Regions from separate parts of the Providencia alcalifaciens genome, predicted to be linked through region 1. Evidence: predicted binding sites of a transcription regulator. Region 1 holds the regulator's gene; the other holds the start of a gene.

Evidence for each region. Region 1 encodes sigma-54, which starts transcription at its own class of promoters, with help from an activator protein. Its sites were predicted from a motif close to GTTGGCACANNTTTCGCTNT; they were not measured.
Region 2: a site for sigma-54 is predicted at 3,649-3,668, ahead of glnA (glutamate--ammonia ligase). Genes of this name have one in related genera too.

Annotation. Positions count from the first base shown of each region.
Region 1 covers NZ_OU659204.1:3,263,019-3,270,080, forward strand. The annotation lists gene kdsD (arabinose-5-phosphate isomerase KdsD) at 94-1,062, shown strand; gene kdsC (3-deoxy-manno-octulosonate-8-phosphatase KdsC) at 1,091-1,651, shown strand; gene lptC (LPS export ABC transporter periplasmic protein LptC) at 1,668-2,261, shown strand; gene lptA (lipopolysaccharide ABC transporter substrate-binding protein LptA) at 2,245-2,802, shown strand; gene lptB (LPS export ABC transporter ATP-binding protein) at 2,808-3,533, shown strand; gene rpoN (RNA polymerase factor sigma-54) at 3,598-5,043, shown strand; gene hpf (ribosome hibernation promoting factor) at 5,067-5,354, shown strand; gene ptsN (PTS IIA-like nitrogen regulatory protein PtsN) at 5,443-5,910, shown strand; gene rapZ (RNase adapter RapZ) at 6,091-6,945, shown strand; gene npr (PTS phosphocarrier protein NPr) at 6,942-7,062, shown strand, end outside.
Region 2 covers NZ_OU659204.1:303,952-311,013, reverse strand. The annotation lists gene LDO73_RS01370 (helix-turn-helix transcriptional regulator) at 1-288, shown strand, start outside; gene typA (ribosome-dependent GTPase TypA) at 373-2,196, opposite strand; gene LDO73_RS01360 (helix-turn-helix transcriptional regulator) at 2,623-3,447, shown strand; gene glnA (glutamate--ammonia ligase) at 3,795-5,204, shown strand; gene glnL (nitrogen regulation protein NR(II)) at 5,369-6,418, shown strand; gene glnG (nitrogen regulation protein NR(I)) at 6,428-7,062, shown strand, end outside.

The DNA.
Region 1 (7,062 bases):
GTTATACAATCCGATTTCTCTTTTTTGATCTAACCGAAACTTTGGATCCAACCGACACTTTTGATTCACCCGAAAACACACATGGAATTAGACATGTCAAATATCGATTTTCAGAAAGTAGGTAAAGAAGTTCTCCATATCGAACGCGAAGGTCTGAAAAACCTAGAACAATATATTAATCATGACTTTGACCTTGCTTGTCAGCAAATCTTTGCTTGTCAGGGAAAAGTGGTCGTTATGGGAATGGGGAAATCAGGGCATATTGGACGGAAAATTGCGGCGACGCTTGCCAGCACAGGAACGCCTTCATTTTTCGTGCATCCCGGAGAAGCCAGCCATGGCGATTTAGGGATGATCTCCAATAAAGACGTTGTATTAGCCATTTCAAACTCTGGTGAATCCGGGGAAATTTTAGCCCTACTGCCTGTGTTAAAGCGTATCAAAGTTCCATTGATCTGCATGACCAATAACCCGGACAGTAACATGGGCAAATATGCTGATATCCACTTATGCATAAAAGTACCGCAAGAAGCCTGCCCGCTAGGTTTAGCACCAACAACAAGCACCACGGCAACATTAGTGATGGGCGATGCGTTAGCCATTGCATTATTAACCGCCCGCGGCTTCACAGCTGATGATTTTGCGCTGTCTCATCCTGGGGGCGCACTTGGGCGCAAACTTTTACTCTTAGTTCGTGATTTAATGAGTACCGGTGACGATGTCCCTCATATTCCGAAAAGTGCCTCATTACGCGAAGCCCTTGTGGAAATTACCCGTAAAAAGCTGGGTATGACCGTCATTTGTGATGACGACATGAATATTCAAGGGATTTTCACGGATGGGGATTTACGCCGCATTTTTGATATGGGCATCGACCTCAACAATGCCAAAATTGCCGATTTAATGACGCCGGGCGGTATTCGAGTCGCGCCGGGCATGCTAGCTGTTGAAGCGCTGAACCTGATGCAATCTCGCCATGTCACGTCGTTATTAGTGGCGGATGGCGACCAATTAGTGGGTGTTCTCCATATGCACGACCTACTACAAGCGGGTGTGGTATAAGTCGAAAAGTATACATAAAGGAAATAGAATGAACCCTAATTATCAGAATACTTGCTATGGGTCTGTAGCGAATTCTGTGATAGAAAAAGCGACTAAAATTAAACTGCTTATCTGTGATGTCGATGGCGTGATGTCCGACGGTTTAATTTACATGGGGAATAATGGCGAAGAGTTAAAAGCCTTTAATGTCCGCGATGGATATGGCATTCGCTGCCTATTAACCTCAGGTATTGAAGTCGCTATTATCACCGGGCGCAAAGCCAAATTGCTGGAAGACAGAGCCCAAACGTTAGGTATTACATATCTTTACCAAGGACAAAGCGATAAGCTTTTGGCGTATCGCGAACTGTTAGATAAACTACAACTAACAGAAGAGCAAACGGCTTACATTGGTGATGACCTCATTGATTGGCCCGTGATGGCAAAAGTTGGGTTATCCGTTGCAGTTGCTGATGCACACCCATTGTTATTACCTAAAGCAGACTATGTAACGCATATTGGTGGCGGAAAAGGTGCAGTACGTGAACTTTGCGACCTTATTTTGTTATCCCAAGATAAACTGGAAGAAGCTAAAGGCTTGTCGATTTAAAGAATAGATATCATTCATGAGCAACGCAAAAAAGTGGTTAATCATTGTTTTATCCCTCATTGTACTGGGGCTAATTGGTTGGAACTTTTCGGTTTACGACGACTCCAAACCATTAACAACAGAAATCAATGACGGGAAACCTAATTATCAAACTGATGATTCGGTGACTTTCGTCTATAATCCCGCAGGGGATTTAGCCTATAAACTCGCAGCGAGCAAAGTTGATAATTATACCGATGGGAAAATCACATGGTTTACCAATCCGGTATTAACCACTTATAACGATGCGGGTATGCCGACTTGGACGGTGAAATCCATTAAAGCAAGATTAACCAAAGAGCGCGTGCTCTACCTGTATAGCGATGTTCAAGTTAACAGTTTGACCCCTGAGCCTCAAATCCAGCGTATTACCACAGATAATGCAGTGGTCAATCTAGTCACACAAGATGTTTCATCTGACGATAAAGTTACCATTATCGGACACGGGCTAAATTCAACGGGCTTGAAAATGAAGGGGAACCTTCGTACAAGAACCGCTGAATTAATTGAAGATGTTAAAACTCACTATGAGTTACAACCAAAAGAGCAACACAATGAATCAAGTAACTAAGAAAAGTTTTATTCAAGGGGCTGTTGCAAGTGCAATTTTGGCCCTTAGCCTACCGGCAATGGCACTGAAAACAGATACCCAACAACCGATGACCATTAACTCGGTTAAGCAATCTCTTGATTTAGAAAAAAATATCACCACATTTACTGATGACGTTGTTATCAAGCAAGGTTCCATTGATATTCGTGCCAACAAAGTTGTTGTGACGCGTCCAAGCAGCGATTCCGATAAAATCGTCATTGAAGCATTTGGTACGCCAGTGACTTTCTTCCAGTTACAAGACGATGGCAAGCCAATTAAAGGTCACGCGTCCAAAGCGCGTTATGAAGTCGATCAGCAGCTGGTTACATTAACGGGTGATGCCTACCTTGAGCAGCTCGATAGCAATATCAAAGGTGATAAGATCACTTACGTCGTTCCAACGCAAAAAATGGAAGCGTTCAGCGATAAAGGCAAGCGCGTGACGACTGTCTTATTACCAGCACAGTTACAAGAGAAAGGCCCAGCAGCGCAGGGTTCATCAACAAGTAAGAGTAAATAATTGTTATGGCAACACTAACCGCAGAGAATCTGGCGAAATCCTATAAAAAACGCAGCGTAGTCACTGACGTCAGCCTTGAAGTGAAATCAGGGGAAATCGTCGGTCTCTTAGGCCCTAACGGTGCGGGTAAAACGACCACTTTTTATATGGTAGTCGGCATTGTTCAGCGGGATGCTGGTAAAATTTTAATTGATGGGGAAGATATTAGCTTACTGCCTCTGCATGAGCGCGCTCGTCGTGGTATTGGCTACCTCCCTCAAGAAGCGTCTATTTTCCGCCGCCTCAGCGTGTATGACAACCTGATGGCAGTGTTAGAAATTCGCCCAGACTTAACCTCACAACAGCGCAAAGAGCGCGCTGAAGAGCTGATGGAAGAGTTCAATATTACCCACTTGCGTGATAGCGTAGGTCAGTCACTGTCTGGTGGTGAACGTCGCCGTGTGGAAATTGCACGCGCCCTCGCTGCTAATCCAAAATTTATCCTGTTAGATGAGCCGTTTGCTGGGGTTGACCCGATTTCCGTTTTGGATATCAAAAAAATCATCCAACACTTGCGCGACTATGGGCTAGGCGTATTAATCACCGACCATAACGTCCGTGAAACTCTCGATGTTTGTGAACGTGCTTACATTGTCAGCCAAGGGCACTTGATTGCTCACGGCTCGCCGGAGATGATCCTTGAAAACGAGCAAGTGAAACGAGTTTATTTGGGTGAAGGCTTTAGACTGTAGTATTTGTCTTGTTGGTTGTCATGATATTGGTTGTGTAAGCGGTAATGGAGAATAAAGCACATTCATGAAGCAAAGTTTGCAGCTCAGAATCAGTCAACAACTTGCAATGACGCCTCAATTGCAACAGGCCATCCGCCTGTTGCAATTATCCACACTTGAGCTTCAACAAGAAATTCAACTCGCCCTTGAAACCAACCCTTTGCTCGAACAAGAAGAATCATCCTCTGAGCAAGAAAATTTAGATAGCCTAAGCAACGACACTGACAGCAGCGAAATCGATACCAAAGATGCCCTTGAAAAAGCGGATATGCCCGATGAGCTTCCGCTAGATGCTGATTGGGATGAAATCTATACGGCAGGCACCCCCTCAGGAACGAGTAACGACTACAGCTTCGATGAACTTCCTGTTTACCAAGGGGAAACCACCCAAACACTGCAAGATTATCTAATCTGGCAAGCGGATCTGACTCCGTTTACCGATACCGACCGCGCGATTGCAACCTCAATTATCGATTCGATTGATGATTCAGGCTATCTCACAAGCTCAATCAGCGAGATCCACGAAGGGATTGATGACCCCGATATCACCTTAGAAGAGGTGGTTGCCGTTTTAAAACGTATTCAGCATTTTGACCCATTAGGGGTAGCTGCACAGGATCTCAAAGAGTGTTTGCTGACTCAGCTCTCTTTATACCCAAAAGAGACAATTGGCCTACAAGAAGCTAGACTGATTATTAGTAATCATATTGATTTACTGGCAAATCGTGATTTTCGTCAACTGAGCAAACTGACCCGCTTAAAAGAAGATGCACTGAAAACGGCAATTGACCTGATCCTCACGCTAAATCCCAAACCAGGGCAGTCAATCAATACGGGTGAATCGGAATATGTTATTCCCGATGTGCTGGTGAAAAAAGTCGGTGGGCACTGGCAAGTTGAGTTAAATACAGATAGCATCCCTAAGTTAAGCATCAATAATCATTATGCTTCAATGGCAAATAATTCAGCCAGCGAAAGTGACACGCAATATATTCGCAGCCACTTGCAGGATGCGAAATGGCTGATTAAAAGCTTAGAGAGCCGCCATGAAACATTACTCAAAGTGGCGACCTGTATTGTTGAGCAACAACAAGAATTTTTTGAGTTAGGTGAAGAGTACATGAAACCGATGATTTTGGCAGACATTGCCTATCAGGTGGACATGCATGAATCGACTATCTCCCGTGTGACAACCCAAAAATTCCTGCATAGTCCACGAGGCATTTTTGAGTTGAAGTATTTTTTCTCCAGTCACGTCAGCACGGACACTGGGGGAGAAGCCTCCTCCACTGCGATTCGTGCACTGGTGAAGAAGCTGGTTGCTGCGGAAAACCCTGCAAAACCATTGAGTGACAGTAAATTGACGAGTATGCTGGCAGAGCAAGGTATACAAGTTGCTCGTCGAACTGTTGCTAAGTATCGTGAGTCATTATCTATTCCGCCATCAAATCAACGTAAACAGTTGGTTTAACCCAATAATATAAGGAAGATTGTATGGAATTTCAGATTACTGGACACAATATTGAAGTTACACCGGCATTGCGCGAAACGGTTGAGAAAAAACTCAAGAAATTAGAGCAATTGTTTGATCGTATTAACAATATCCAAGTTGTTCTGAAAGTGGAAAAAGTTCAGCAAATTGCTGAAGCCACCCTGCAACTCAACGGCGCAGAACTTCACGCATCAGCGGAAGACGACGATATGTACGCGGCACTTGATTTACTCCTTGATAAGCTGTCACGCCAATTAACCAAACATAAAGAAAAACTGAGACAACACTAATACATTTAGCCAGTCGTTGACTGATTAATGTTCTGAACCAGATGGTGGCATACATCATCTGGTTTTGTAGTCCTAAGTGAATAATAAAATGAATAGTGATATAGAAATCCAATTAAGCGATGTTTTATCTGCCAGTTGCACACGTAATAATTTAGTTTGCACCAGTAAGAAGAGAGCATTAGAAATTATTAGTGAGTTAGCAGCCGCCGAGTTGGAATTACCGGAAAATACGGTATTTGAAGCGTTACTAACCAGAGAAAAAGTTGGCACCACGGGTATTGGTGGTGGGATTGCAATCCCTCATGGCAAACTCAATGAAGGCGAAAGTGCACGCGCCGCTGGCGTGTTTTTACATTTAGAAGAACCCATTGCGTTTGATGCGATTGATAACCAACCTGTTGATCTGCTTTTTGCATTACTTGTTCCATCGGATCAATGTAAAACTCACTTACATACTTTGTCTCTTATTGCTAAAAAATTAGCGGACAAAACATTCTGTAAGCGTCTGCGCAGTGCGAAAAGTGACGAAGAGTTATACCAGATCATCATTGAGTAAGTAATAACTAATATGTGTTGATGCCAGCCTAATGATATTGTTATGATTTCTTTCATTCTGTATCGTAAAACACCGCAAAATGCAAAATAGTCAGACGTGTTTGATCAATTAGAAATGTGTGATCAGTGAGAAATCGATCATTAAGATATAAATCCTTAAGAGACAGAAGGGAGTTAGCTCATGGTGCTGATGATTGTCAGCGGCCGTTCCGGTTCGGGAAAATCCGTTGCCCTACGCGCGCTGGAAGATATGGGTTTCTATTGTGTGGATAACCTTCCGGTAGTTTTACTGCCGGAATTAGCTAATTCACTTGCCGATCGCAATATTTCTGCGGCCGTGAGCATTGACGTGCGTAATATGCCCGACAATCCAGAAGTGTTCGAAGAAGCGATTGATAAACTGCCATCAACCTTCTCCCCACAACTGCTATTTCTGGATGCGGATCGCAACACATTAATTCGTCGTTACAGCGATACCCGTCGATTACACCCACTTTCAAGTAAAAATTTATCCTTAGAAAGTGCCATCGATGAAGAAAACGAGCTATTAGAGCCGCTACGCTCCCGTGCTGACTTGGTCATTGATACCTCAGAAATGTCAGTGCACGAATTAGCGGAAATGCTCAGAACTCGCTTAATGGGCAAACGCGAGCGCGAGCTGACTATGGTGTTTGAGTCCTTCGGTTTCAAACACGGTATCCCAATTGATGCTGACTACGTTTTCGATGTGCGCTTTTTACCAAACCCACACTGGGATCCTAAACTGCGCCCAATGACCGGTTTAGATCGTCCTGTTGCGGCCTTCTTAGATAGACACACAGAGGTTCATAACTTTATTTACCAGACTCGTAGTTACTTAGAGTTATGGTTGCCGATGTTAGAAACCAATAACCGTAGCTATCTCACCGTCGCCATCGGCTGTACAGGAGGGAAACACCGTTCGGTATATGTTGCAGAACAGCTGGCTGATTATTTCCGCTCCCGTGGGAAAAACGTCCAGTCACGCCACAGAACGTTGGAAAAACGCAAGCAATGACCGTCAAAGCGACGATTACACTGAAAAACCGTCTTGGTATGCATGCTAGACCAGCGATGCTTCTCTATGATTTAGTTAAACAATTTAGCTCTAGAGTCATTTTAAAAAATGACAGTC
Region 2 (7,062 bases), 970 kb from region 1:
CCGGAAAGCAGGGAAAGCTATTATCTAGAAATATCCACAAAATTACTTCATGGAGAAATCACTATTGGGGAGGGCATTCAACAACTAAGAAAGAAATTCCTTAGTTTAAACCAAGAGCAGTTTGCCAAATTGGTTGGAGTTTCACGAAAAACTATCTCTGATATTGAAAACAACCGAGGGAATCTCTCTGTCGAAACGCTCAACGCCATAACTAAGCCATTCAAATTTAGATTGGCTCTGGTGCCAATATCATTCGATATATTAAAAAGGCTCTCAGAGAATCGCTAAAATAAAAGCCAAGCTAAATAATTAACTTGGCTTTTGCATTTTATAGGGCATTCAAAACTCAATGCCTATTTCAAAGACTAACGATTAATCTTCTTTAGAACGACCTGCACGACGGCGATCGTTCTCTGTCAAGTGACGCTTACGCAGACGAATTGACAGTGGAGTTACTTCAACTAATTCATCATCATCGATAAACTCAAGAGCTTGTTCCAGAGTCATTTTGATAGGTGGTGACAGCGTTGTTGCTTCATCAGTACCTGATGCACGCATGTTAGTCAGTTTTTTACCGGTTAAGCAGTTAACAGTCAGGTCATTAGAACGTGAGTGAATACCGATGATTTGGCCTTCATACACTTCAGCACCATGACCTAAGAATAACTTACCGCGATCTTGCAGGCTGTACAGTGCGTATGCAACTGCTTTACCTTGACCGTTAGAGATCAGAACACCGTTTTGACGGCCGCCGATTTCGCCTGGGCGAACATCGTCGTAATGGCTGAATGTAGAGTACAGTAAGCCAGTACCTGAAGTCATCGTCATGAACTCAGTACGGAAGCCAATCAGACCACGGCTAGGAATGATGTAGTCTAAACGTACACGACCTTTACCGTCTGGCATCATGTCACGCAGGTCACCTTTACGCTCACCTAACGCTTTCATCACATCGCCTTGGTTTTGTTCTTCAACATCCAAAGTCACTTGTTCGAATGGCTCTTGTTTACGGCCATCGATTTCACGAATGATAACTTTTGGACGAGAAACGGCTAATTCGAAGCCTTCACGACGCATGTTTTCGATCAGAACAGATAAGTGCAGCTCACCACGACCAGAAACGCGGAATGCATCTGGATCTTGAGTTTCTTCAACACGCAGTGCAACGTTGTGAACCAGTTCTTTATTCAGACGATCAAGGATTTGACGTGAAGTAACGAACTTACCTTCTTTACCACAGAATGGAGAGGTGTTAACACAGTAGAACATGCTAACTGTAGGCTCATCAACCGCCAGTGCAGGCAGTGCTTCAACGTTACCCACTTGGCAGATAGTGTCAGAAATATTCAGTTCACCTAAACCAGTCAGTGCAACAATGTCGCCTGCTTCAGCTTGTTGTGAATCAATACGCTCTAAACCTAAGTGAGTCAGAACTTTACCGATTTTACCGTTGCGAGTCTTACCTTCGCTGTCGATAACAGTCACTTGTTGGTTAGGTTTAACAATACCACGCTTGATGCGACCGATACCGATAACACCTAAGTAGCTGTTGTAATCTAACTGCGAAACTTGCATCTGGAATGGACCATCCAGATCAACTGCTGGTGGCTCAACGTGTTCCACGATAGCTTCGTACAGTGGAGTCATGTCTTCAGCCATATCGGTATGCTCAAGACCTGCGATACCGTTTAATGCAGAAGCATAAACGATTGGGAAATCTAATTGCTCATCCGTTGCACCTAAGTTCACGAATAAGTCGAATACTTGGTCAACAACCCAATCCGGGCGCGCGCCTGGGCGGTCAACTTTGTTGATAACAACAATTGGACGTAAACCGTGATCGAACGCTTTTTGCGTTACGAAGCGAGTTTGTGGCATTGGGCCGTCCATCGCATCAACAACCAGCAGAACGCAGTCAACCATGGACATAACACGTTCAACTTCACCACCAAAGTCGGCGTGGCCTGGGGTGTCTACGATATTGATGTGATAACCATTCCATTGGATAGCGGTGTTTTTAGCAAGGATTGTAATCCCACGCTCTTTCTCCAGGTCATTGGAGTCCATAACACGCTCATCAACAGTTTCGCGTTCACCGAAAGTACCGGACTGTTGCAGTAATTTACCAACCAGTGTTGTCTTGCCATGGTCAACGTGAGCGATGATGGCGATGTTTCTTAAGTTTTGAATTGACAAGGATTTTTACCGTTTAATTGACAGGAAAGGAATATGCTTTATGAGTTGTTGTAATGCCCAAAGCATACTTTCTACGTTAATTTGCTGTTATTTTACACGTTTTTCCACACAAGTGGAATAAATGTGAAAGCCATCACTATTAAAAAAGTTTTTAGCTAAAAAACATTCAGTTGCGTCGTCGTGCAAAGATGCTCAAAAAAATAGCAATTATCAGCACTAGAAAATCACAAAGTGGCAGGATAATACGCTAAAAAGGAAATATTAGCAGCCGAAAAAAAGAATAAAAAATAAACTTTCTTCGCCTATCACTCATTTCAATGCATTTTTTATTATTTAGATATATCTAATTTGACAGTTTAGATATATCGGAATAAAGTGAACCTATAAACGAAATTTAGATATATCGAAATAATAACAGAGGTTCCTATGAGAATACATCAATGCCGTCATGTTTACTCCTCACATCATGACGAACATCAACGAGGGCACGGTGGCTGCTGCCATAATGGCGAACACCAAGAACAACGTCATGGTCATGAACACGGTGAAGGCTGTCACGGCGAAGGTCGTCATGGTCGTGAACATGGTGAAGGCTGCCACGGCGAAGGTCGTCATGGTCGTGAACATGGTGAAGGCTGTCACGGCGAAGGTCGTCATGGTCGTGGACGCGGTGAAGGCTGCCACGGCGAGGGTCGTCATGGTCGTGGACGCGGTGAAGGCTGTCACGGCGAGGGTCGTCGCGGGCGCGGCAAAGGCCTACGTCGCCTATTTGACCATGGAGATCTGCACATTATGGTGCTCTCTTTAGTGGCAAAAAAACCAAGCTATGGCTATGAAATCATCAAAGATATCCAAGAAGCGTCTAATGGCTTATATGTACCAAGTCCCGGTGTCATCTATCCAACCTTAACGCTATTAGAAGAACAAGGCTTTTTGGAATCCCAAATTGTAGAGCGTAATCGCAAAAGCTTCTCTATTACTCCTGAAGGGGCTGAACACCTCGCACAGAATAAAGAAACTGAAGCCGTTATCACCCGTAAATTAGCGAAAGCCCGTGAGTTACAGCAAGGCAGCAACTTATCGGAAGATATCGAAATGGCCGTAAGCCGTTTTAAAGCCCTGCTTCGCCATAAAATGGTGCTCAAGCAATTAAATGAAGAGCAAACTCATCAAATTGCGGCGATCATCAATGATGCGGTCAAACAAATTGAAGAAGTGAATACGTTATTAACTGACAGTAATGACGAATAAACCTTTTTTATATCTCTAAACATACCAACGGTGTGGAGCCAATCAATGGCACTGCGCCGTTTTTGTTTCTCCCGCCCTTAATTGCACCATATTAGTGCGATAAATCTTTTGCTTGCACCAATACAGCGCAGTGATAGACTGTTTTTTAGCCTAATCATTGCCATCTTCTTGTCATCACCCCCATTTACGATGATTTTAAAAGTTGGCACGCTTTTCGCTTATATAACCCTAGAGAGCTTGCAATATTGTTAATGAAATAATCATTAATCTTGCGAAGCCAGATAAACCAACTTATGCACACCTTAATTGCTGCGTAAGTTGATTAGACCCGACCAGGAGAGCCGAGAATGTCCGCTAAACATGTTTTATCGTTAATCGAAGAGCACAATGTAAGATTTATTGATCTGCGTTTTACTGATACCAAAGGTAAAGAGCAACACATCACTATCCCTGCTCATCAAGTTGACGAAGACTTCTTTGAAGAAGGTCAAATGTTTGATGGCTCATCCATCGGTGGCTGGAAAGGCATTAACGAGTCTGACATGGTATTAATGCCAGATGCATCTACCGCAATGTTAGACCCATTCTACGCCGATAATACCTTAATCATTCGTTGCGACATTTTAGAGCCAGGCACTATGCAAGGTTACGATCGCGACCCTCGCTCTATCTCTAAACGCGCTGAAGATTTCCTGCGCTCTAGCGGCATTGCGGATATAGTGTTATTTGGGCCTGAACCAGAATTTTTCGTGTTCGATGACATTCGCTTCGGCAACAGCATGCACAGCAGCTACTATCACATCGATGATATCGAAGCCGCATGGAATACTGGCACTAAATACGAAGGCGGTAACAAAGGTCACCGTCCAGCAGTAAAAGGCGGTTACTTCCCAGTACCACCAGTAGACTCATCACAAGATTTACGTTCAGCTATGTGTACCACGATGGAAGAGATGGGCTTAGTGGTTGAAGCTCACCACCACGAAGTGGCAACTGCAGGTCAAAACGAAATTGCAACTCGCTTTAATACCATGACCAAAAAAGCGGATGAGACTCAAATTTACAAATACGTTGTCCACAACGTTGCACACGCATACGGCAAGACTGCGACCTTTATGCCAAAACCATTAGTTGGTGATAACGGTTCCGGTATGCACTGCCACATGTCTTTATCTAAAGGTGGTGTGAACCTATTTGCTGGCGATAAATACGGCGGGTTATCTGAGATGGCGCTGTACTACATCGGTGGTATCATCAAACACGCTCGTGCACTGAACGCATTCACTAACCCAACAACTAACTCCTACAAGCGTTTAGTCCCAGGTTTTGAAGCACCTGTAATGCTGGCTTACTCTGCACGTAACCGCTCTGCCTCTATCCGTATCCCAGTGGTCGCAAGCACCAAAGCGCGTCGTATCGAAGTTCGCTTCCCAGACCCTGCTGCTAACCCATACTTAGCGTTTGCTGCTCAGTTAATGGCAGGTCTTGATGGCATCATCAACAAGATCCACCCAGGCGATGCAATGGACAAAAACCTGTACGACTTACCGCCAGAAGAAGCAAAAGAGATCCCAACAGTTGCGGGCTCTTTAGAAGAAGCACTGGCTGAACTGGATAAAAACCGTGAGTTCTTAACTCGTGGTGGTGTATTTACTGACGACGCTATCGACGCTTACATCGAATTACTGCGTGCTGATATCCAACGCGTTCGTATGGCACCACACCCACTCGAATTTGAAATGTACTACAGTGCGTAACACGCCGTTCCACTGATAGTCTTTGTTGCCGTGAAGCACTTGCCCCATCTTTGGATGGGGCCTTTTCTCTGCACCGAGTGATAAACAGCAAATATTGGCTTCGACGTATCGGTTAATCAGTAAATAACGTATAATGCACCAAAATAGTGCAGGAGCAATATTACATGAAAGCCGAGCATTTACCTGTCCCCGAACATCTCCTCGATTCCTTAATTAACAGCGTATTAGTGCTGGATTACGATTTAATCATCCATTATGCCAATCATGCGGCCTTACAAATTTTGGCACAAAGCCCACGTAAGCTCTATGGCACCCCGCTTCCTTTGCTATTCAACTATTGTTCATTAAATGATGAGCAGATGCTTAATAGCCTCAAAACCGGTCACAGTTTTACCGAAAACGAAGTGACGCTGGTGCTCAATAACCATTCTCACATGATGTCTTTGAGTGCTCAGCCTTTATCCGACCAATTTATTCTTGTCGAACTGTCCCAATTGGATAGCCAGCGACGCCTTAGCCAAGAGTTGGCGCAAAATGCTCAGCAGCTTGCTGCCCGTGAATTGATCCGTGGGCTTGCCCATGAAATCAAAAACCCATTGGGGGGATTACGTGGCGCGGCGCAATTATTGTCTAAGGCGCTGCCCGACCCGCAGCTAAATGAATATACCCAAGTGATTATTGAGCAAGCCGACCGCCTCCGAGCCTTAGTCGATAGGTTATTAGGTCCTCAATATCCGGGACCAAAAACTGAGCAAAGTATCCATCATAGTGTGGAAAATGTGATGCGTTTAGTCGGATTAGAAAAACCGGGCAATGTCACGCTGGTTCGTGATTACGACCCAAGCCTTCCTGATTTGGAATACTATCCAGACCAAGTGGAGCAAGTGCTGCTCAATATCACCCGCAATGCCTTGCAAGCTCTTGGCGAGACGGGTGGCACCATCACTTTACGCACCCGCACCGCATTTCAAGTGATGCTGCAAGGAGAGCGCTATAGGCTCGCCGCACGGATTGATATTGAAGATAACGGCCCCGGTATTCCACTCGCTATTCAAGATACGCTATTTTACCCGATGGTCAGCGGTCGCCCTGATGGCACCGGTTTAGGCTTATCTATCGCACGCAGTTTAGTGGATCAACATGCGGGAAAAATTGAGTTTACCAGTTGGCCGGGTCATACCGAGTTTTCTATTTATCTACCCATCAAAAAATAGGAGATAACCATGCAGAAGGGAAAAATCTGGGTTGTTGATGATGACAGTTCAATCCGCTGGGTACTGGAGCGAGCGCTCAACAGTGCCGAACTTAATTGCACCTGTTTTGACAGCGCCGATGCGGTACTTGCCGCCCTCAACAATGACGTCCCTGACGTATTGCTCTGTGATATTCGTATGCCGGGCATGGACGGGCTTGCTTTGCTTAGCCAACTAAAACAGTCTCACCCATTACTGCCGATTATCATCATGACCGCACACTCAGATTTAGATGCCGCCGTAAATGCTTATCAATCTGGTGCCTTTGACTATCTCCCTAAGCCTTTTGATATCGACGAAACCGTCGCTTTAGTTGAGCGAGCGCTGAACCACAGTCGTGAGCAAAACCATATCCGTGAACAAAATAGTGCAGCAAGTGATAAACTACAGGCTCCCGTCATTTCGTCTACGATGATCGGTGAAGCCCCTGCCATGCAGGAGCTGTATCGAATTATTGGGCGTCTTTCCCGCTCCTCGATTAGTGTGCTTATCAACGGGGAATCCGGTACAGGTAAAGAGCTAGTTGCCCACGCGTTGCATCAACACAGCCCACGCGCGAATGAACCGTTTATCGCCTTAAATATGGCGGCTATTCCAAAAGATTT